2 linked regions of the Hydrogenophaga sp. SL48 genome follow. The main gene of each other region encodes a partner of the protein of the gene in region 2 in a complex. Links are inferred from orthologs where the notes say so. Each region holds a gene or a part of one and is shown on either strand. Other genes may lie near its edges.

Region 1 (11,030 bases), 2.4 Mb from region 2 along the record:
CCAATTGGCAGACGCCCAAAGACCCGACAACGATGCCACCACCGGGAAGTCGTCGTCCGGGCAAAACACACGAACGCGCACGCGATGATTCAGACTCACCGACAGCAGATGCACCACGACCGAAAACCGGGGCCCTTCCCAAACACCATCACCATAGGTGGAGTAGTCCATGCCACAAACATCGATCAGCTGCTCGAAGCGTGTTTCAGGCGCATCACGCAAGGTCTGCATGACGTCAAGATAGTGGTTCGCCGAGACCACCAGCGTGACCTCGCCACGTTCGACATCGATCGACTGAGCGCGCGCCCCCAGCAAGGCAGTCAGCACGCCCGCAATGGCCGCAGGCGGTGTGGTGTAAGAGATAGCGGTGTCGCTCATGGACCGTCTTTCTGAACCTGTGGGCTGCAGCGGCACTCAGGCCCGCGCGATGGTGTTGGTGCGGCGAATCTTCTGCTGCAACTGGATGATCCCGTACAGCAAGGCCTCGGCGGTCGGCGGGCAACCGGGCACGTACACATCCACCGGCACGATGCGGTCGCAACCGCGCACCACCGAGTAGCTGTAGTGGTAATAGCCACCGCCATTGGCGCAGGAGCCCATGGACAACACCCAGCGCGGCTCAGCCATCTGGTCATAGACCTTGCGCAGGGCAGGTGCCATCTTGTTGCACAGGGTGCCCGCCACGATCATCAGATCGGACTGGCGCGGACTGGCGCGAAAAACCTCCGCACCAAAACGACCCAGGTCGTATCGCGCCGTGGCCGCGTGCATCATCTCCACTGCGCAGCAGGCCAGACCAAAGGTCATCGGCCAGAGCGATCCGGTCTTGGCCCAGTTCACCACAGAGTCGTAACTCGTGGTGACAAAACCTTCCTTGAATACGCCTTCGATCATCTTCCGCTCCGGTGCGCTGCTTGCAGCTTGCGTGTCGTACAGGTGTTGATGCTCATTCCCAATCCAGCGCGCCTTTTTTCCACGCGTAGACGAAACCCACAAGCAAATCAATGAGGAACACCACCCCCGCCCAGAACCCGACGGAGCCGATGTCGGTCAGCGCCACCGCCCACGGGATGAGGAAAGCGATTTCGAGGTCAAAGAGAATAAAGAGGATGGCCACCAGGTAATAGCGCACATCGAACTTCATGCGAGCGTCTTCGAAAGCCTCGAAGCCGCACTCATATGGGGAATTTTTTTCGGCGTCCGGGCGGTTGGGCCCCAGGATGTAGCCCAACGCCTGCGGAATGACACCAACGGCCACACCCACCAAAATGAACAAGAGCACGGGCAGGTATTGTTCGAGACTCATTTGGGTCGGTTCCGCTGCGCATGGCCACGATCGCCATGATTACCACTGATTGGTGCCGACGGCGAGACTCGAACTCGCACAGCTTTCGCCACTACCCCCTCAAGATAGCGTGTCTACCAATTTCACCACGTCGGCTGGATCTGCATTGTCAGGTCCGCGAGGAACAGTGCGGGCTTTGCTGACAACCCATAGAGTTTACCCTGAAACCACCCCGGTTTTCGGGCGAGCCCATGGATTTTCAGAGTGACGCGGACCCGCTGCAAACCTTGCACGGTCCTGCGTCATCCAAGGCTTTCAGCGTCCTTACTTGCCGGGAATCTGTGCCGCGCCCGTGGCAGGCACAGCAGGTACTTCAGCGGGAGCAGCACTGGCCGCTGCCGGCGCCGAATCCGTGCCCGGAATCTGCGAAGCAGGCGCAGGAGGTGCGACGTTTTCGAGCACGCTGCCTGAGCGTGCCGCAGCAGGAGCCAGGTTCCCGAAATAAGCCAATCCCAACGTCCCTGCCAGGAACAAGCCGGCCAGCACCGCCGTGGTGCGCGAGAGGAAGTTGGCACCACCCGATGCACCAAACAAGCTGGCCGAGCCAGCGCCACCACCGAAGGCCGCACCCGCGTCGGCACCCTTGCCGTGCTGCATGAGGATCAGACCGATCATGCCGATCGCGGCGAGGATCTGCACGGCTTGAAGAATGGTCAACAGGATGTTCATTTGTTTCTCCGGATATCGAATGGGGTCCGCGTCAGCCTCAGGCTGCGGCGGCCACGATCTGCAAAAAGTCGGCCGACTTGAGCGATGCACCGCCGATGAGGCCACCGTCAATGTCGGGCTGTGCCAGCAAGCTGGCGGCGTTGGCCGCATTCATGCTGCCGCCGTAGAGGATGTGCACACGCTTGGCGTTGGTCGAGGCCGCGGCCAGCTGGGCGCGCAGCACGGCGTGCACAGCCTGCGCCATCTCGGGTGTGGCCGTCTTGCCCGTGCCGATGGCCCAGACAGGTTCGTAAGCCACCACGATCTCGGTGATGCAATGCCCCACCGCGTGAATGACGGCGGCGAGCTGGCGCTTCACGACCGATTCTGTTTCACCGGCTTCGCGCTGCGTGAGCGTTTCACCGACACAAACGATGGGCGTCACGCCGGCAGCCAGCGCGCGCTGGGCCTTCGCTGCAACGACGTCATCGGTTTCACCTTGGTACTGGCGACGCTCCGAGTGGCCGACGATGGCGTAACGGCAGCCAAAGTCTTTCAACATGGCCACACTCACTTCGCCGGTGTAGGCACCCTGCTCGTGGGCCGACACGTCTTGCGAGCCCCAGGCAATCGGGCTGCCTTGCAGCAGGGCCTGCATTTGCGCCAGGTAAGGCGCGGGCGCGCACAGTGCCATGTCGGCTGCAGGCGCAGCGCCCTGCAAACCATCGAGCATGGCCTTGATCAGCGCTTCATTGGCGGCCAGCGAGCCGTTCATCTTCCAGTTGCCTGCGATCAGTTTTCTCATCTTGTTTTCCAGACTTGCTCAGGACCAGCGCAGAACGATCTTGCCAACGTGTTGGTTGGTTTCCATCAGCGCATGTGCCTGCGCTGCCGCCGATGCATCAAACACGCTGTGGATGACGGGCTTGATCTGCCCCTGCTCCAGCAGCGGCCACACCTTGTCACGCAAGGCAGCGGCAATGGCCGCCTTGAACGCCACTGGACGTGGACGCAGTGTCGACCCAGTGATGACCAGACGACACCGCAGCACGAGGCCTGCATTGAACTCGGCCTTCACGCCGCCCTGCACCGCGATGATGACGAGCCGGCCGTCTTCCGCCAAGCACTCGACCTCACGCGCCACGTAGCTGCCCGCGACCATGTCCAGAACGACGTCAACGCCGTTCCCGTCCGTGAGCTCGCGCGACACGACCGAGAAATCCTGCGTCTTGTAATTGATGGCGTGGTCCGCACCCAGCGACAGGCAAGCGGCGCATTTTTCGTCGCTGCCGGCGGTGGCGATCACGCGCGCACCCAAGGCTTTCGCCAGCTGGATCGCGGTCACGCCGATGCCACTGGTGCCGCCCTGGATCAGCAGCGTTTCACCGGGCTGCAGACGCGCCCGATCGAACACGTTGCTCCAGACGGTGAAGAAGGTCTCGGGCAGTGAAGCGGCCTGCACGTCATCGAAACCCGCCGGCACAGGGAGGCACTGGCCCACCGGCGCCACGCAGTACTCGGCGTATCCCCCACCAGCCACCAGCGCACACACACGGTCGCCGACATTGAATCCCGCGGCAGCCATGGCGGCCGCGTCACCCGACTCGATCACGCCCGCGACTTCCAGACCGGGCAGGTCGGAAGCGCCGGGCGGTGGCGGGTAGGCACCGCTGCGTTGCAGCACATCGGGTCGGTTCACGCCCGACGCTCGCACGCGGATCAGCAACTCGCCCGCACCCGCGACCGGCACCGGACGTTCGGTCAGGCGCAGGACTTCGGGTGCGCCAAAAGCGCTGATCTCAACGGCTTGCATCGTGCCTGAACCCGTCGGCTTATTGCTGCTGTTGCTGAGCGGCTTGCTCGGCGGGCGCGGCGTTGCGGTCGATCAAGGCCTTCATGGACAACTTGACTCGGCCCTTTTCGTCCGTCTCCAGCACCTTGACTTTGACGATCTGGCCTTCGCTCAGGTAGTCGGTCACACGCTCGACGCGCTCGTGGGCGATCTGGCTGATGTGCAGCAGGCCGTCCTTGCCGGGCAACAGGTTGATCAGGGCGCCGAAGTCCAGGATCTTGGTGACCGGGCCTTCGTAGACCTTGCCGATTTCGACTTCGGCGGTGATCTGCTCGATGCGGCGCTTGGCTTCGTCGGCCTTGGCGGCTTCGGTCGCGGCGATGGTGATGGTGCCGTCTTCGTCGATGTTGATCTGGCAACCGGTTTCTTCGGTCAGCGCGCGGATCACGGCGCCGCCCTTGCCAATCACGTCACGGATTTTTTCCGGATTGATCTTCATCGTGAAGAGCTTGGGCGCGAAATCCGACACTTCGGTCTTGGCCTCGCCCATGGCTTCCTGCATCTTGCCCAGGATGTGCATGCGGGCTTCCTTGGCTTGGGCCAATGCGACCTGCATGATCTCTTTGGTGATGCCCTGGATCTTGATGTCCATCTGCAGCGCGGTCACACCATTGGTGGTGCCGGCCACCTTGAAGTCCATGTCGCCCAGGTGATCTTCGTCACCCAGGATGTCGGTCAGCACGGCGAAGCGGTTGCCGTCCTTGATCAGGCCCATGGCGATGCCGGCCACGTGGGCTTTCATGGGCACGCCTGCGTCCATCAACGCCAGGCAGCCGCCGCAGACGGAAGCCATCGACGAGGAGCCGTTGGACTCGGTGATTTCCGAGACCACGCGCATGGTGTAGGGGAAGTCTTCCTTGCTCGGCAGCGCGGCGATCAGCGCACGCTTGGCCAGACGCCCGTGGCCGATTTCGCGGCGCTTCGGGCTGCCCACGCGACCGGTTTCGCCGGTGGCGAAGGGAGGCATGTTGTAGTGCAGCATGAAGCGGTCTTCGTAGTCGCCCGACAGGGCGTCGATGCGCTGCGCGTCACGGTCCGTGCCCAGGGTCGCCACCACCAGCGCCTGCGTCTCACCGCGGGTGAACAGGGCCGAGCCGTGGGTGCGGGGCAGCACGCTGTTGCGGATTTCGATGCCGCGCACGGTACGCGTGTCGCGACCGTCGATGCGGGGCTCGCCAGCCAGGATCTGGCCACGCACGATCTTGGCCTCGATCTCGAACAGCAGACCTTCGATGGCCACGCTGTCAAAGGCCATGCCTTCGGCCTTCAGGGCCGACATCACGTCGGCGTAAGCCGTGCGGCAGGCCTGGGTACGTGCCTGTTTGTTGCGGATCTGGTAAGCGGCTTCCAGTTTGGCCTTCGCCAGATCGTCGATCTTGGCGATCAGCGCTTCGTCCTTTGCGGGCGCGGTCCAGTTCCACTCGGGCTTGCCGGCGTCGCGCACCAGGTCGTTGATGGCGGCGATGGCGATGTTGCCCTGCTCGTGACCAAACACCACGGCGCCGAGCATGATTTCTTCAGACAGTTGCTGTGCTTCGGATTCCACCATCAGCACGGCGGCCTGGGTGCCGGCGACCACGAGGTCAAGCTGGGAATCCTTGCGGGCGGTCTGACCGGGGTTCAGCACGTACTGGCCGTTCACATAGCCCACGCGGGCGGCACCGATCGGGCCGTTGAACGGGATGCCGCTGATGGACAGTGCGGCCGAGGTGGCGATCAGGGCCGCGATGTCGGCATCGACTTCAGGGTTCAGCGACAGCGTGTGGATGACCACCTGCACTTCGTTGAAGAAACCTTCGGGGAACAGCGGGCGAATCGGGCGATCGATCAGGCGGCTGGTCAGGGTTTCAAATTCGCTCGGGCGGCCTTCGCGCTTGAAGAAGCTGCCGGGGATCTTGCCGGCGGCGTAGGACTTCTCGAGGTAGTCCACGGTCAGCGGGAAGAAGTCCTGGCCGGCCTTGGCGTCGGTCTTGGCGACCACGGTGGCCAGCACGACGGTGCCGTCCATGTCGAGCAGCACGGCGCCGCTGGACTGGCGGGCGATTTCGCCGGTTTCCATGCGGACCGTGTTCTGGCCCCACTGGAAGGTCTTGGTGACTTTGTTGAAAAGACTCATGGGTTTTCTCCTTGGTGCCGCCCTTCAAAACGGGGGGCGGCGTGGCGTGCAGACGGTCTGCACAAAACCCGGAAACTCAACCCAGAACACGATGCCATTCCAGAGGCACTGTCGCGTGCCCGAGGGCACACATCGCCTTTGGAATGACACAGCTTCGCTCTGTTGCTGGCTCTCCGGAATCAAAAAAGGCGGCAGACAAACGACAAACGCCCGAGCCAGCGAACCAACTCAGGCGTTTTGCATGTCATGCCAAGTCCAAAATTACTTGCGCAGACCCAGTTTCGCGATCAGGGCGACGTAACGGTCGGCATCCTTGGACTTCAGGTAGTCCAGCAGCTTGCGGCGGCGACTCACCATGCGCAGCAGACCGCGGCGACCATGGTGGTCTTTGGCGTGCTGCTTGAAGTGGGGGGTCAGTTCGTTGATGCGTGCGGTCAGGATGGCGACCTGCACTTCGGGGCTGCCAGTGTCGTTGGCAGCGCGGGCGTTGTCGGCCACAACAGTGGCTTTGACGGATTTTTCGATCATGTCGGATTCCTTGGAGTTACGTGCGTCCCGTCGCAGCTTGCCAACCCCTGAAACGCTTTCAGGTCCGGCCGCCGCAACGGGCGTGAATTGCCTTCCGTGAAGATGGCAACCGCGAATTATAGCCCAGCAGCGGTCAGCGCTGAGCGGCCAGCCAGGCGCGCAGGCGATCCACGCCCTGCACCAGGCGCTGGGGATCGCGGCTGGCGAAGCACCAGCGCAGCCAGCCGGCCGCTTCGGGGCCGAAGGCGCTGCCGGGCGCCAGACCCAGACCCGCTTCGCGCACCAGGCGCTTGGCGGTGTCCAGGCAGTCGTCGTGCCCTGCCAGGTGGAAAAAGGCGTACATGCCGCCTTTGGGCTCAGCCAGTGTCACGCCGGGCACAGCTTTCAGCAGCGGCACCAGCGTGTCGCGACAACCCTGCAGGTGGGCCACCAGCGCGGGCGTGACTTCCGCTCCCCGCTGCAGCGCCACCACGGCGGCGCGCTGGGCGAACACCGGCGCGCACGAGGTGTTGAACTCGATCAGCTTGCCCACGGCATGGGTCAGCGACGGGGACAGCACCAGCCAGCCCAGGCGCCAGCCGGTCATGAGGAAGCTCTTGGAAAAGCTGTGCGCGACGATGAGCCGGTCTTCGGGTTCGGACACATCGAGAAAGCTCGGCGCCGCGCCGTTGCCCGAATTCCCTGCGAAATACAGGCGTTCGTACACCTCATCGGCCAGCACCCAGGTGCCGGTGAGGCGGCAGTGGGCGAGGATGCGAGCCTGCTCGTCGCGCGTCAGCGTCCAACCCGTGGGGTTGTTGGGCGCGTTGACGATGAGCAGGCGCGTGGCCGGGGTGATGGCGGCCAGCAGCGCGGCCATGTCCAGCACCCAGGCGCCGGCGTTGCCGCCCTGCTGCACCACCTGGAGTGGCACGGTTTTCACCGAGGCGCCCATGATCTGCGGCTGGGCCACCAGGTTGGGCCAGGCCGGCGTGACCACGACCACCTCGTCCCCAGCGTCCACCAGCGCCTGCGACGCCAGCATCAGGCCGTTGACGCCTCCGGACGTGACGGCGATGCGATCGAACCAGTGGTCGGTCGTGTGCTGGGGGTGCAGGGCATGGGTGTAGACACCGATTTCCTGGCGCAGCTCGGGCAGACCCAGGTTGTGGGCGTAGAAGGTTTCGCCGGCATGCAGCGAGGCGATGGCCGCCTCGCGGATGAAGGCCGGCGTGACCTCGTCGCTCTCGCCGAACCAGAACTTGAGCACATCGCTGCGCCCCAGGCCTTCATTGGCCACCTCGCGGATGCGCGACTCTTCCAGACTCTCCACCACTGCCCGCATGAAAGCTCCCCAATGACGGCCCTCGATCAGGGCCGGGCCATGTTACAGCCGTGCGGCTGCTCGGCCTGCTGCGGCGTCAGATTGCGGATCACGCGAAACCCGTAGCCCGAGCCTTCCACGTCGAATTTCACGCCGGGCGTTCCCTGGCGGTCCATCACCGCCACGGCCAGCGGCTGCTGGAACTGGTGGTCGGCGGCGCGCATGCGCGCGGTCTGGCCCGCGAGCTGGACCTCGACCTTCTCCAGCTGGGCCGCGACGGCGGCCGCCTTGACCGAACCTGCCCGCTCGATGGCCTGGGCCAGCGACTCGACCATGAGCTGCATGCGCATGTGCACGTAGTCGTCGGCCGGGTTGGGAAAACGCTGGCGGAACGACTGGTAAAAGGCCTCGGACTCTTTGGTGGGCACGTTGGGGAACCAGTCGGCCACGGCGATCACCTTGCCGATGCCGGCGTCACCGATCGCTGCCGGCGCGCCCAGCGCGTTGCCGTAGAAGGTGTAGAACGAGCCCTCGAAACCGGCCTCTCGGGCCGCCTTGACCAGCAGTGTCAGGTCGTTGCCCCAGTTGCCGGTCAGCACCGCCTGCGCGCCGCTGGCCTTGATCTTGGCCGCGTAAGGGGCGAAGTCCTTCACGCGCGCCATCGGGTGCAGCTCGTCCCCCACGATCTTCACGTCGGGGCGCTTGGCGGCCAGCTGGCTGCGGGCTTCGCGCAACACCGACTGGCCAAAGCTGTAGTCCTGGCCGATCAGGTAGATCTGCTTCAGGTCCTTGTCGTCGCGCAGCACATTCATGAGCGCGGTCATGCGCATGTCGGCGTGGGCGTCGAAACGGAAATGCCAGTAGCTGCAGTTCTGGTTGGTGAGCACCGGGTCCACCGCCGAGTAGTTCAGGAACAGCACCTGGCGCGCCGGATCGCGTTCGTTGTGCTTGTTGATGGCATCGATCAGACCCGAGGCCGCGGCCGACGAATTGCCCTGCGTCACCACCGTGATGTCGCGGTCGATGGCCGATCTCAGAGCCGACAGCGCCTCCTCGGTCTGACCCTTGCTGTCAAAACGCTCGATCAGCAGCGGCCGGTGGCCGCCGGGCAGCTTCACCCCGCCGCGGGCGTTGACGCGCTCCGTGGCCCACACGAGGTTGCGGTACACCGCCTCACCGGTGTTGGCGAACGGGCCGGACAGGCCTTCGATCATGCCGATGCGGATGGGGGCGGCCGCGGGCGCCGCCGTGCCCTGCGCCAGAGCGGCCGAGGCACAGGTGGCCGCCAGCAGGACGGTGGACAGCGCGCGACGGCGCAGACGGGTCGTGAAATTCATGGGCAAGGTCTCCTTTGTTCGAACCTGCCGGCGGGAACGCTCGGCGTCAAGTGTCACCTGGGCGACAAGACCTGTTAGTGTAATTCATAATTACAAATGGAGCTCCGCGCAGACACACCAACCTGGCCCTTCCGGGCTTGCGCGTTCAGCCGAGCGCCGACAGCGGCCAGCGCGGCCGCACATCGAAGTGGTAGGCCGGTGCAGCCGCCGCGTCGGGCAGCAGCCCGGCCTGGAAACGCAGGCCGGCGGCGAGCGCGATCATGGCGCCGTTGTCGGTGCACAGGTGCAGCTCGGGGTAGTGCACACGCACACGCCGCTTCTGACACGCGGCGTTGAGCTGCTCACGCAGCAAGGCGTTTGCACCCACCCCGCCGGCCACCACCATGCGGTTCAGCCCGGTGGATTCGATGGCCGAGAGCGACTTTTTCACCAGCACCTCGACGATGGCAGCCTGCACGCTGGCGGCCACGTCGGCGATCTGAGCCGCGTCCAGCGCTTCGGCCAATTGCGGCGTGGCCGGGCCTTCGGGCCGCGCGTGCGCGAGCCGCTTCACCTGGGTCAGCACCGCCGTCTTCAGGCCGGCAAACGAAAAATCGAGGTCGCCGCTGTGCAGCAGCGGGCGCGGGAATTTGTAGGCGGTGGCGCTGCCCTGTTCTGCCCGCTTCGCCAGCGCCGGGCCTCCGGGGTAACCCAGACCGAGCAGCTTGGCCGATTTGTCGAAGGCTTCACCGGCCGCGTCGTCGATGGTTTCGCCCAGCAGCTCGTAGCGGCCCACGCCGTCCACCCGCATCAGTTGCGTGTGGCCGCCCGACACCAGCAGCGCGACAAACGGAAATTCGGGCGGGTCGGCACTCAGGAACGGCGACAGCAGATGCCCCTCCAGGTGGTGCACGCCCACCACCGGCTTGCCCAGCGCCATGGCCATGGCACAGGCCACGCCCGAACCGACCAGCAACGCCCCGGCCAGGCCCGGCCCTCGCGTGTAGGCGATGGCGTCCACGGCCGACAGCGGCAGGCCGGCTTGCGCCAGCACCGCGTCGGTCAGCGGCAGCACGCGGCGGATGTGGTCCCGGCTCGCCAGCTCGGGCACCACGCCACCGTAGGCCTGGTGCATCTCGATCTGGCTGTGCAGCGCATGGCCGAGCAGGCGCGGCACGGCGCTGCCACTGGCGTCCACCAAGGCCACACCGGTTTCGTCACAAGACGATTCGAATCCCAGAATCAGCATGGCGGGGAGTGTACGGGTGCCACCAAGTACAAGGGCTGAGAGCGGGCATCCCGGTCCGGCGCGCGCGCATTATTCACCCAGGATGCGGTGGAACCGGCTTCGCCGGGCCACTCGCATCGCTCCCTGGGGGGTGACGCGAAGCGGCGCGGGGGGGTCAATCCACCGGGTACCGGGTCAGCCGCTGCGGATCGGGAATGTGGATGTCGCGCTTGTCGATCACGATCAGGCCCTTGGCCTCCAGCTCGTGCAGCACCCGCGAAAAATACTCGGGCGTCATCGACAGCCGCGAGGCGATCGCCGCCTTGCTCACCGGCAGGGTCACGCGTTGCGCGAGTTCGTCCTCCGTGCCGCCCTTGCCGGCATCGGGCAGGTCGCGCATGAGGTAGCCGATGACGCGCTCCACACCGCTGTGCAACGCGTAGGCCTGCACGTCGTTCACCAGGCCGTGCAGGCGCCGCGACAGGCCCGCGAGCATGCGCATGCAGAAGCGCGGATCGGTTTCGATCTCCTGCATCACGCTCTGCTTGGACACGCTGAGCAGCAGCGTGTCGGTCAGCGCCTGCGCGTTGATGAAATAGGGCTTGTCGGTGAACATCAGCGCCTCGGCGAAGCTGTTGCCCGGCCCGACGATCTCGATGATCTTTTCCTGCCCGGCCGGTGAAAGGGCGAACAG
Region 2 (11,700 bases):
CGGCGGATGTGGTGGCGGTCTTCAGCCAAGTTGGCCAGGTGGCTGAAGTAGGTGAAAGCGCGGATCACGCTCACCGTCTGTTCACCGCTCAGGCCTTTGAGAAGCTTCTTGAGCGCCTTGTCGGCCGAAGCGTCGTCGTGGCGCCGGAAGGCCACCGAGAGCTGGCGGATCTGCTCGATCAATTCAAAAGCGGCCTGGCCTTCCTGCTCACGAATCACGTCGCCCAGAATGCGACCCAGGAGCCGGATGTCGTTGACCAGCGGCTGGTCTTTGTGGGAGCCCGCTTTCGCGGTGGCCGGGAGCGGGCGGGAAACGGCGGTTGCGGGGCTTCGGGCGGGAGGTCGGCTCATGGTGGACACTGCGGAGTTGCTGAAATTTTGGGCAATGGTCATGCTAGCATTCAAAGCCGCCTTTTCCGTTACCAAGCGGGTACGAAAATGAACCGTGCCGCTTGATCTTTTTTTGATTCCCTACCGTGCCCATTTCAAATTCTTCCAGCGGCCTGTCCATCACCATCGCAACCCGCGAAAGCCGTCTCGCGCTGTGGCAGGCCGAACACGTGAAAGCCCTCTTGCAAGCTTTGGGCCATCGCGTCGAATTGCTGGGGATGACCACGCAGGGCGACCAGATCCTGGACCGCAGCCTGTCCAAGGTGGGTGGCAAGGGCCTGTTCGTGAAAGAGCTGGAGGTGGCGCTGGAAGAAGGCCGTGCCGACATCGCCGTGCACTCGCTCAAGGACGTGCCCATGGACCTTCCCGAGGGCTTTGCGCTGGCTTGCGTGATGGAGCGCGAGGACCCTAGGGATGCCTGGGTGTCGCCGGTGTGTGCGTCGCTGGCCGAGTTGCCGCCGGGCGCGGTGGTCGGCACCTCCAGCCTGCGCCGCCTGGTGCTGTTGCGCGAAGCGTTGGACGCCCTCGGTCGCCAGGACGTGCGCATCGAACCCCTGCGCGGCAACCTCGACACGCGTTTGCGCAAGCTCGATGAAGGTCAGTACCAGGCCATCGTGCTGGCGGCAGCCGGGCTCAAGCGCCTGGGGCTGTCACAACGGATCCGCACCATCTTTGAGCCGTCTCAATCCTTGCCCGCCGCCGGACAGGGCGCGCTGGGCATCGAGGTGCGAGCGGGCCGCACCGATCTGGTGGACGCGCTGGCGCCGCTGGTGCACATGCCGACCTGGCTGCGCGTGGCTGCCGAGCGCACCGTCTCGCGAGCCATGGGGGGCAGTTGCTCCATGCCCCTGGCGGCTTTTGCCCAGTGGGACGACCACGATCCGCAGAGTCTGCGTCTGGACGCGGCCTGGGGCGATCCAGAGGGGCACAGCCCCATCGTGCGTGTGGGGCAGCAGACGACGGTGGGCACCCTGGCGCAGGCCGAAGCCCTGGGGCAGCGCGTGGCGCAGGCCTTGCGTGCGGCGGGTGTCCAGCCGCCGGGAGCCTGAGGTCTTGAGTGTGCCGTCCCGCCCGCGACCGGCCCCTGAACGCTGGTCCCGCTTGTTCGTCACGCGGCCCACAGCCGAAGCCGAAGCCTGGGTGGACGCCCTGCTGGCGCGGGGATGGCCAGTGCAGGCCTTGCCACTGATCGACATCGTCGAACCCCGGGACCGACAGACCCTCGAAGCGCTGCATCAGGCGCGTGCTCACTGGCTCGACTGGACCGCATTGATGTTCGTCAGCCCGGCGGCGGTGCACCACTTTTTTGCCCAGGCCGTACCGGTGTCGGCCACGCCCGAGCCGGGCGCCCGATTCTGGGCGCCGGGGCCCGGCACCGCCCGTGTGCTGGCCGAGGCGCTGCAGCAACATGGCGTGAGCCCTGCCTGCATTGACGCCCCGCCGGCCGATGCCGCGCAGTTTGATTCCGAACACCTCTGGCCCGTGGTGGCCTCACAGGTGCGTTCTGGTTCCCGCGTGCTTGTGGTGCGTGGTGCGTCGGTCGCGGCGCCCCTGGACGCGATAAACGGGGCCGCCGGCAGCGGGCGGGACTGGTTGATCCAGCGCTGCCTGGCCCAGGGTGCCACGGTCGACGCCTGTGTCGCCTACGAGCGCCATGCCCCCCGCTGGACCCCCAAGCTGCGCGCCGAGGCCGAAGCGGGCACCGCGGCTGGCGCACTCTGGCTTTTCAGCAGTTCGGAGGCTTTGGCCCATCTGAGCGAGGGGTTGCCCCAGGCAGACTGGTCCCGCGCGACCGCGCTCTGCACCCACGAGCGCATTGCGGCTTCGGCCCGTGCAGCGGGTTTTGCCCATGTCATCGGCAGTCGCCCCGCGCTGTCGGATGTGCTGGGCACCCTAGAATCGGCTTGGAGTCATTCATGAGCACCGACACCCCCGAAATCCCATCCACCCCGCCTGTGACAACACCCGACCCGATCGTGGCGCCGGTGGTGGTGGCACCTGCACGCCGGGCCGGTCCATGGTTGACGGCCTTTGCGATGGTCTTGTCGGTGCTGGCGCTGATGATGGCCGGTCTGTCGTGGCAGAAACTGGGCGATACCCAGAAAGAACTCGCGCGCCGCAGCCAGGACACTGACACGCAGGCCACCGAGACCCGGGCTCTGGCAACGCAGGCAGAGGCCCAGGTGCAGGAACTGCAGGCGCGCCTGGCGGTGGCCGAGGTGAAGTTGTCCGAGGTGAGTCTGCAGCGCAGCCAGCTTGAAGAGTTGATGCTGGCGCTCTCGCGTTCCCGCGATGACAACCTGGTGCAGGACATCGAGTCTGCGCTCCGTCTGGGGCAGCAGCAAACGCAGCTCACGGGCAGCGTGCAGCCTTTGCTGGCCGCTTTGCAGGCCGCCGACGCCCGCATCGCGCGAGCCGCCCAGCCGCGTTTGAATCCCGTGCAGCGTGCGATTGCGCGCGATGTGCAGCGCATCCGGGGCACGGCGGTGGCCGATGTGCCTTCGCTGGTGCAGCGCCTTGACGAGCTGGCACGCCGGGTGGACCAGTGGCCGGTTCCCAACGACATGGGGCCGCGTGGCGTGGCGCGCAAGGTCATGGCGCCGCGCCAGGACACCCCAGCGCCCGCAGGCAGCCGCCCGCCGAAGCCGGTGGTCCATGCGCCAGCTCCCATCGAGCCGGTGGAGCCGTTGCTGACGGGCTGGGACCGTGTGGCGCAGCGATGGACCTTGTTCTGGCGTCAGGTGTGGGAAGACGTCACCCGCAGTGGTCGCGAGCTGGTGAGGGTGAGTCGCATCGACCGGCCTGAAGCCGCGTTGCTGGCGCCCGAGCAGGCGTTCTTCCTGAGGGAAAACATCAAGTTGCGCTTGCTCAACGCGCGGCTCGGCCTGCTGGCCCGGCAGATGGACTCGGTGCAGGATGACCTCAAAGGCATTGACGCGGCGCTCTCGCGTTACTTCGACACCACCGCGCCCGAGGTCACCGCTGCGCAGGCGGCGGTGGCGCAGTTGCGTGCCGAACTGGTGGTGGTCGCGCTGCCTCAGCCCGAAGAGAGCCTGGCCGCGCTCGCGGTGGCGGCCGGGGGGCGCTGATGAACCAGCAACACCGTCAGGCCGGCGCCATGCGCAGCGTGTTCTGGTTGCTCGGGCTGGCTGCGCTGGCGGTCGCACTGGCCTTGCTCGTGGGACACAACCAGGCCATGGTCACATTGTTCTGGCCACCGTACCGGTTCGACGTGTCGTTCAACTTCGTGTTGTTTTGCCTGATCGGTGGCTTTGTGTTGCTGTACCTGGCCATGCGGGCCATCGCCTTGCTCAGGGAGTTGCCTTTGCAGGCCCAGCGCTGGCGCAACCAGCAGCTGGAGCGTGCTGCTGTGGGCTCCGTGATGGACGCGCTGGCGCAGTTGCTGGCCGGCCGTTTTGTGCGGGCCCGGGCCGCCGGCCTGGCTGCGCTGGAGCAGCTCAACGCCCAGCCCTCGGCCCAGTGGCCGCGTCGCCAGCAGCTGCAGTTGCTGGCCCACCTGTTGGTGGCCGAGGCGGCCCAGTCGCTGCAAAACCGCAGCGCGCGCGACGAGCACCTGCAGGCCGCACTCCATCCCAAGCTGGCAAAAGTCTCGCCGGAAGCGCGTGAAGGCGCCTTGTTGCGTGCTGTGCGCTGGGCGGTGGAGGACCGCGACGTGCAGGCCGCCCGCAGTCACCTGGCCGAACTGCCGCAAGGTGCAGGACGGCGCATCCAGGCGCTGCGCCTCAAACTGCGCGTGGCCCGGCTTGGCGGTGACACCAGCGAAGCACTGGAAACGGCGCGCCTGCTGGCCAAACACCGGGCGTTCTCCCCGGACGCCTCACGGAGCATCGTGCGCGGGCTGGCGCTGGACGCGCTGCGCGAGGCGCACGACCTGTCCCAGCTGAAGGCCGTGTGGGAGCGCCTGGACGCCACAGAGCGGGCCATGCCCGAGCTGGCGCTCGCAGCCGCCGAGCGCGCCAACCGCATCGCCGCGACCGACGCCCGCGAGGCGTCCTCACAACAGGCGGTGGGGATGTCCGGTGCCTGGCTGGCACCCGTGTGGCAAGGCTTTTCCACGCTGGACGCCACTCAGCAGCGTCAACTGGTCCAGGCACTTGAGCCTGGTCTGCCCCAGCTGGATGCTGCGTGGCTCGCGCGCCTGGAGCAGAGTCAACGCCAGTGGCCAAACAACGCCTACCTTCAGTACCTGACCGGCCAGGCCTGTGTGCAGCGCCAGCTTTGGGGCAAGGCTGCTCAGCTGCTCGGTCAAGCCAGCCACAGCCTGAGAGAGCCAGCACTGTTGCGGCGCACTTGGTGTTCCCTGGCGACGCTGGCTGAAGAACGGGGCGACGAAGCATCGGCGCAGGCGGCCTGGAAAAAGGCGGCGCTGCTGGCGGACTGATGCATCTCTGGTCTGTGGCCGGGCAGGTGTTCCAGGACCTGTTGAGACCCCCAAAGTAAAAAAGCCGACCCCAAGGTCGGCTTTTTTTGCTCTGCGACCTCGTTCAGCCGCAGGCCTCCGGCATCACCGGCCTTCGAAGGGCAGGGTCACCGTGCTCAGGTCTTTTCTGGTCTCGACCAACACCAGGGCACCTTCGTCAGCCACCACCACCGGCTTGGGTTCGCGTGGCACATGGACGGGCTTGGGTTCGGCCGCGATCGCGGCTTGAACCTCGGCCACCTTGCTGGCGTTGGAGTTGACCCACTCCAGACCGCTCGTCTGCGCGACTTGGTGGAGGTCGTCCATCGACAGCGTGTACGGCGTCACTTTGGGCAGGCCTGCGGTGGGAACGGACGCTGCTGCGGTTGGGGCCTCCATGGGAGCGCGAACGGCGACCGGCTTTGGCACCTCGGCGATCACGGGGGCGACGGCACGGGGTGCCTCGACCTCCACCGCTGCGGCAGGGGCGGGTTCGGCCATCACGGGCGCCAGTGATGCCGGTTCAGCTGCCGCCGGCTGGCTGAAGTAGCTGCGTGTCGGCCTGTCGGCCTCGGCCTCCGGAGCTGAAAATGCCGGCGCTTCCACGGGTGTCTCGACGGTGGTGATGCCTTCAGCGACGTCCCCTTCGCGTGGAGCACGTTCGCGGCGGTCACGGCCATAACGATCACGGCTGCGGCGCTCGCGAGGTGCGCGTTGGGCGTTGTCAGCATCTCCTTCGACAGTCCCCACCACGACGGACGGGTTGTCCTGCACTTCGGGCGATGGGATGTTGGCCGCGTCATGGATCGCGGCGACCTCGTTGCCCTCGACCTCGGATTGACGGCGGCGGTTGTCGCCCCCACGGCCCCGGCGTTCGCGACGCTGGCCTTCGGCCGCTTCGCTGGTCTCCGCCACCGGAGCAGACACGCCCAGCGCTGGCGCATCCACAGCGGGTGCCTCGCGACGGTTGTCGCGACGGTTGCCGTTGCGGCCTTCACCGCGATTCTGACCTTCTGGGCGACCCTGACCTTCGCCCCGGCCATCGATGCGGGCTTCGCCAACCGGTTTTTCGTTGCGACGCTCGCCATTGCGGCCTTCACCACGCACTTCACCGTTGCGGCCTTCGCCGCGTGGGCCACGGCCGCCTTCTCGGCCTTCACGGCCTTCGCCTCGACCTTCACGCGGACCCCGGCCATCGGAGGAACGGCCTCCGCGGGCACCGCGACCGTCGCGACGCGGTTCTCCTCGTGCGTCACGGGTGCCGGTGTCCGCTACGGGTGCCGGTGCGGGCACTGCCGCTGCAGGCGCCGCAGCCGGAGCCGCCGCATCACTGCCACCAAACAGGTCTTTGAGCCAGCCGAAGAATCCCCGTTCGGCCGGCGCGGCCTTGGCGGCGGGCACGGGTGCAGGCGCCGGCGCGACGGCGACGGGTGCCTGAGCGACGGCGACCGGTGCTTCCGGCTTGGGAGCGGCCACAGGTGCCGGACCGTCGGGCAGCACGCCCTTGATCACCGGTTCCTGCTTGTTGGTGCGTTCCTGGCTGCGGCGGGTGAATCCGGTGGCTTCGTCCGGCTCATCGGCGAGCTTGTAGCTGGCGTCCAGGCTGTCCAGGCGCGGGTCGTCGTGCTTCAGGCGTTCGAGCTTGTAGTTCGGCGTGTCCAGCGACTTGTTGGGCACCAGCAGCACGTTGATGCGCTGTTTGAGTTCGATCTTGGTGATCTCGGTGCGCTTCTCGTTCAGCAGGAAACTGGCCACTTCGACCGGCACCTGCACCAGCACGGCGGCCGTGCTGTCCTTGAGCGACTCTTCCTGGATGATGCGCAGGATCTGCAGCGCCGAGCTTTCGGTGTCGCGGATGTGGCCGGAACCACCGCAGCGCGGGCAGGGGATGGACGAGCCTTCGCTCAGCATGGGCTTGAGGCGCTGGCGGCTCATTTCGAGCAGGCCGAACTTGCTGATCGCACCGAACTGCACTCGGGCACGGTCCTGGCGCAGCGCATCGCGCAGGCGGTTTTCCACTTCGCGACGGTTCTTCGACTCTTCCATGTCGATGAAGTCGATCACGATCAGGCCGCCGAGGTCGCGCAGGCGGGCCTGGCGCGCCACTTCGTCAGCGGCTTCCAGGTTGGTGCGGGTGGCGGTCTCTTCGATGTCGCCGCCCTTGATGGCGCGTGCCGAGTTCACGTCCACCGCCACCAGTGCTTCGGTCTGGTCGATCACGATGGCGCCGCCAGAAGGCAGGTTCACCGTGCGGCTGTAGGCGGTTTCAATCTGGTGTTCGATCTGGAAGCGGCTGAACAGCGGCGCGTCGTCACGGTAGCGCTTCACGCGGTGACCGTGTTCCGGCATCACGTGGCTCATGAACTGGTGCGCCTGTTCGTAGATGTCGTCGGTATCGATCAGGATCTCGCCGATGTCGCTGTTGAAGTAGTCGCGGATCGCGCGGATCACCAGGCTGGATTCCTGGTAGATCAGGTAGGCGCCCTTGCCTCCCTTGGCGGCGCCGTCGATGGCGGTCCACAGCTTGAGCAGGTAGTTCAGGTCCCACTGCAGTTCGGGTGCGTCGCGACCGATGCCAGCGGTGCGGGCGATGATGCTCATGCCGTTGGGGTATTCGAGCTGGTCCAGCGCCTGCTTGAGCTCCTGGCGGTCTTCGCCTTCGATGCGGCGGCTCACGCCACCGCCGCGCGGGTTGTTGGGCATCAGCACCACGTAGCGGCCGGCGAGGCTCACGAACGTGGTGAGCGCCGCGCCCTTGTTGCCGCGTTCTTCTTTTTCGACCTGGACCAGCAGCTCCTGGCCTTCCTTGATCACGTCGTTGATGCGGGCCTGCGAAGGCGAGGCATTGCCCTGGAAGTACTGGCGCGAGATCTCCTTGAACGGCAGGAATCCGTGGCGGTCTTCGCCGTAGTCCACGAAGCAGGCTTCGAGCGACGGCTCGACGCGCGTGACGACGGCCTTGTAGATGTTGCCCTTGCGCTGTTCGCGCCCTTCGATTTCGATTTCGTAGTCGAGCAGTTTTTGCCCGTCCACGATCGCCAGGCGGCGCTCTTCGGCCTGCGTGGCGTTGATCAGCATGCGTTTCATGATGCGTTTCCTTCGGTCTGACACTGACATGGTGCTGGGACGAACCCAGGCACCGACCTGCCGTGAACCAGCGGAAAAGCGCGAACGAGGGGGAGGAACTGCCGGAGAGCCACCGACCCGGTGCCCACCCGGCATGGGCCGGGTGTGTGGGGTTGTTCGAGGCGGGGCACGCTGGGTGTGCCGCGTCGAACCGCCGGGTCAGGGCGTAGGCGCGTGGACTTGGGTGAGCAGGGAGGGCTTGATGGCTGTCTGGGACATGGATCGCGCCGGTGAGGTCTCTGGCTTCACTTCATCCTCACCCAGCAGGCTCCTGTGCGTCAATGGCGCTAGGGGGAGCTTGGCTGGGCGATTGGGTTATTCCGTATTCGGGTTCGCAGTTTTCTGATGGTTTCGCCCGATGCTTCCACCTGGTCGAGGTGCGGCTCCAGCCTCATCAAAGAGGGCGTCGGGAGCGGCAGCCAGACTTGGGTGCAGCGGGTGGCAACTTGTTCCAGCCGGGTCCCTGGCATCCGATGCTCGGGGAGTCTGCTGGCGGTGACTGCCTTAAACTCAAGGAAATCAATCACTTACAGCACACGACTGGTGCAGCGCATTATAGTGCGCTCCCCCGGTCGGTGTGGCCGGTATTTCCAGCGGTTTTTCCTTGAATTCCAAGCCCACCATTTCGTCCGCAGCGGCGGTCCAGTTCCTCACGGTCGATGAAGAGTCGGCCGGCCAGCGGCTGGACAACTTCCTCATCCGGGTGCTCAAGGGAGTGCCCAAAACCCACATTTACCGCATCATCCGCTCGGGCGAGGTGCGACGAAACAAAGGTCGTGTGGGGGCGGATGATCGTGTGGTTGCAGGTGATGTATTGCGCATTCCACCGATTCGCCTGTCGGAGCGGGCGGAAGAAAAGGCCGCGCACCCGGCGCCCGCGCGCGAATTTCCGGTGGTGTATGAAGATGAGGCGTTTCTCGCTATCGACAAACCCGCTGGGGTGGCGGTGCATGGTGGCAGCGGCGTCAGTTTCGGCGTGATCGAGCAAATGCGCCAGGCCCGACCGCAGGCCCGCTTGCTCGAATTGGTGCATCGGCTCGACCGCGAAACCAGCGGCATTCTCCTGATTGCCAAAAAGAAGAGCGCGCTCAAGGCGTTGCAGGACCAATTCCGTGAACGGGAAACCGGCAAGACCTATCTGGCGCTGGTCAAAGGCGTCTGGCCCGCCAAACTCAAGGTGCTGGATCAGCCCTTGCACAAATACCTGTTGCCCGACGGCGAGCGCCGCGTTCGGGTCACCAGCAAGGACGATCCGGAAGGGATGAAGTCGGTGACCTTGGTGAAGGTGGTCAAGCAGCTGGATGCGCCAGTTGGGTTATCGGGGGCCTGTTCATTGGGCTTTACGTTGCTGGAAGTCACCATTAAGACCGGGCGAACGCACCAGATCCGAGTACATCTTTCGCATGCAGGGTATCCGATTGCCGGTGACGACAAATACGGTGACTTTGAACTGAACAGGTTATTGGGCAGAGTGGGGCTCAAACGCATGTTCTTGCATGCCTGGCGATTGAGGCTGACGCATCCGATTTCTGGCGAATCACTGGAGTTACATTCTGAATTGCCATCAGAGTTGCAAACTTGGGCGGACAGCTGAATTTGGTATTAGAATTTGGCCCGAGCCTCGACAGGGCGCTCAATCGTTGGAAGTCAACCGAACCTATAAAGGACAACTAATGGCAACATATACCGAACTGATGGCGCAGGCGCAAGCGTTGATGACGCAGGCCGAACAGGCGCGCAAGGATGAATTGTCGACCGCCATCGCCGACATCAAGGCGAAAATGAAGCAATACGGCATCACCGTGGCCGACTTGGGCGGTGCGGCGGGCACCAAGAAGCCTGCCAAGACCAAATCCAAGGCGGCCGCGAAGTACAAGGGCCCGAATGGCGAACTCTGGGCCGGTGGCCCTGGTCGCAAGCCCGAGTGGGTGCGTGCGGCGCTGGCGGCGGGCAAGGACATCGAGAGCTTCCGCATCTGAGTCCCGCCAACGACCGGAAAAAGGCACCTGCGGGTGCCTTTTTTGTTGGGCGCGCCACCGATAATCTGAACACCTTTTCACATCACAACCCATGCGCCCGCGCCAATTCGACCTCATTGCCTTCGACTGGGACGGCACCCTGTTTGACTCCACCGCCATCATCGTGCGCTGCATTCAGGCGGCGGTTCGGGATGTCGGCGGGACCGTGCCCACCAATGAGGCGGCGAGTTACGTGATCGGGCTTGGGTTGATGCAGGCGCTGGCGCACGCCGCACCCGATGTGCCCGCTGATCAATATCCGGTGTTGGGCGAGCGCTATCGGCATCACTATCTGGCCCACCAGAACGACATCAGCCTGTTTGATGGCGTGCTGCCGATGTTGTCGGGACTCAAGTCGCGCCATCACTGGCTGGCCGTGGCGACAGGCAAGAGCCGTCGCGGGTTGGACGAGGCTCTCCACGCCGTGGAGTTGCAGGGGTTGTTCGACGGTTCTCGCACCGCTGACGAGACCGCTGGCAAGCCCAGCCCGTTGATGCTGCAAGAGTTGATGCGCGAGTTCGGCGTGGACCCCCGGCGCACCTTGATGATTGGGGACACCACCCACGACCTGCAGATGGCGCTCAACGCGGGGTGTGTGAGTGTCGGTGTCAGCTATGGCGCGCACGAGCCAGGGGGCTTCGCAGCGCTCGCGCCACGCTTCGTTGCGCATTCGGTTCGCGAACTGCACGAATGGCTGGACCAACACGCTTGACGCCGCACCATGAATCCAACCGAGGGTGATGCCCTGCAGGCCTTGTGCAATGGCCGTGACCTCGTCAGCGGGGGTGTCGCGGTGCCGTTTGATGTGATGTACGCCGGGCAAAGTTGTCGCGCTTTTGCGATCCGTTTTCGAGGGCAAGTCCATGCCTACCTGAACCGGTGCGCGCACGTGGCCATGGAGATGGATTGGCAACCCAACCGCTTTTTTGACGACAGCGGGCAATGGTTGCTGTGCGCCACCCACGGCGCGACGTACGAACCAGCCAGTGGGGCCTGCAGTGGTGGCCCCTGTCGCGGAGGGCTGGTCACGGTGCCACTGGTCGAGCGAGATGGCGTGGTGTTCTGGCAGGCACAATACCCGTTCCAACCCCTGGTTTTTTGAACAGCGTACATATGAACGACGACCCTTTGGATCTTTCTCCCCATTCGCCCGTTGGGCCACGTGGAAATACCGGGTGGGAGCGCGAGACCATTGAAAAGCTGGTGTTCGCCACGCTCAGGGAGCAGCAGGCGGTGCGTCGCTGGAAGCTGTTTTCAAGGCTGTTGTGGCTCGCACTGATCGGCTTTTTTGTCTGGCTGTGGTTCAGTCAAGCGAACATGGGCAATGCCGTGAGCACACCGCACACGGCGGTGATTGACATCAAGGGTGAAATTGCCTCGGGTGCTGAAGCGAGCGCCGAGAACGTCGTGAGTTCTCTGCATTCCGCCTTTGAAGACAGCGGCGCTCAGGCGATCGTGCTGTTGATCGACTCACCTGGCGGCAGTCCGGTGCAGGCTGGCATCATCAACGACGAGATCACCCGACTCAAGGCGTTGCACAATAAAAAGGTGTATGCGGTGGTGGAAGAGACCTGCGCGTCGGCCGCTTACTACATCGCTGCCTCGGCCGATGAAATCTACGTCGACAAGGCCAGCCTTGTGGGCAGCATCGGCGTGCTCATGGACGGTTTTGGATTCACCGGACTGATGGACAAACTGGGTGTGGAGCGGCGTTTGATGACCGCGGGCACCAACAAAGGCATGCTCG

What was found.
Region 1: the proteins of IM738_RS02355 (region 2) and pnp are in contact, whole or in part, in a cryo-EM structure (PDB 9QH0), measured with the Escherichia coli proteins. The link is inferred for Hydrogenophaga sp. SL48 from one-to-one orthologs.

What each region holds. Positions count from the first base shown.
Region 1 is NZ_CP063400.1:2,852,538-2,863,567, forward strand. The notes cover bases 3,394-6,296. They hold pnp (polyribonucleotide nucleotidyltransferase), read right to left. Parts: upstream 5,962-6,296; coding sequence 3,826-5,961; downstream 3,394-3,825. Other genes in these bases: IM738_RS13510 (NAD(P)H-quinone oxidoreductase), read right to left, coding at 3,394-3,806; rpsO (30S ribosomal protein S15), read right to left, coding at 6,223-6,296. Also shown: IM738_RS13480 (NADH-quinone oxidoreductase subunit C), read right to left, coding at 1-378; IM738_RS13485 (NuoB/complex I 20 kDa subunit family protein), read right to left, coding at 415-894; IM738_RS13490 (NADH-quinone oxidoreductase subunit A), read right to left, coding at 947-1,306; preprotein translocase subunit SecG, read right to left, coding at 1,610-2,014; tpiA (triose-phosphate isomerase), read right to left, coding at 2,052-2,798; more of IM738_RS13510, read right to left, coding at 2,817-3,393; more of rpsO, read right to left, coding at 6,297-6,489; IM738_RS13525 (pyridoxal phosphate-dependent aminotransferase), read right to left, coding at 6,623-7,813; IM738_RS13530 (branched-chain amino acid ABC transporter substrate-binding protein), read right to left, coding at 7,840-9,129; tRNA (adenosine(37)-N6)-threonylcarbamoyltransferase complex transferase subunit TsaD, read right to left, coding at 9,275-10,357; IM738_RS13540 (Crp/Fnr family transcriptional regulator), read right to left, coding at 10,512-11,030. UniProt on the Escherichia coli protein: Involved in mRNA degradation. Catalyzes the phosphorolysis of single-stranded polyribonucleotides processively in the 3'- to 5'-direction. Also involved, along with RNase II, in tRNA processing.
Region 2 is NZ_CP063400.1:493,070-504,769, forward strand. Bases 4,715-8,287 are described here. They hold IM738_RS02355 (Rne/Rng family ribonuclease), read right to left. Parts: upstream 7,897-8,287; coding sequence 4,915-7,896; downstream 4,715-4,914. Other genes in these bases: IM738_RS02350 (heme biosynthesis HemY N-terminal domain-containing protein), read left to right, coding at 4,715-4,791. Also shown: ppc (phosphoenolpyruvate carboxylase), read right to left, coding at 1-392; hemC (hydroxymethylbilane synthase), read left to right, coding at 482-1,438; IM738_RS02340 (uroporphyrinogen-III synthase), read left to right, coding at 1,530-2,309; IM738_RS02345 (uroporphyrinogen-III C-methyltransferase), read left to right, coding at 2,306-3,478; more of IM738_RS02350, read left to right, coding at 3,508-4,714; IM738_RS02360 (RluA family pseudouridine synthase), read left to right, coding at 8,540-9,529; IM738_RS02365 (H-NS histone family protein), read left to right, coding at 9,609-9,914; IM738_RS02370 (HAD family hydrolase), read left to right, coding at 10,006-10,665; IM738_RS02375 (Rieske (2Fe-2S) protein), read left to right, coding at 10,675-11,055; IM738_RS02380 (S49 family peptidase), read left to right, coding at 11,067-11,700. UniProt on the Escherichia coli protein: Endoribonuclease that plays a central role in RNA processing and decay. Required for the maturation of 5S and 16S rRNAs and the majority of tRNAs. Also involved in the degradation of most mRNAs.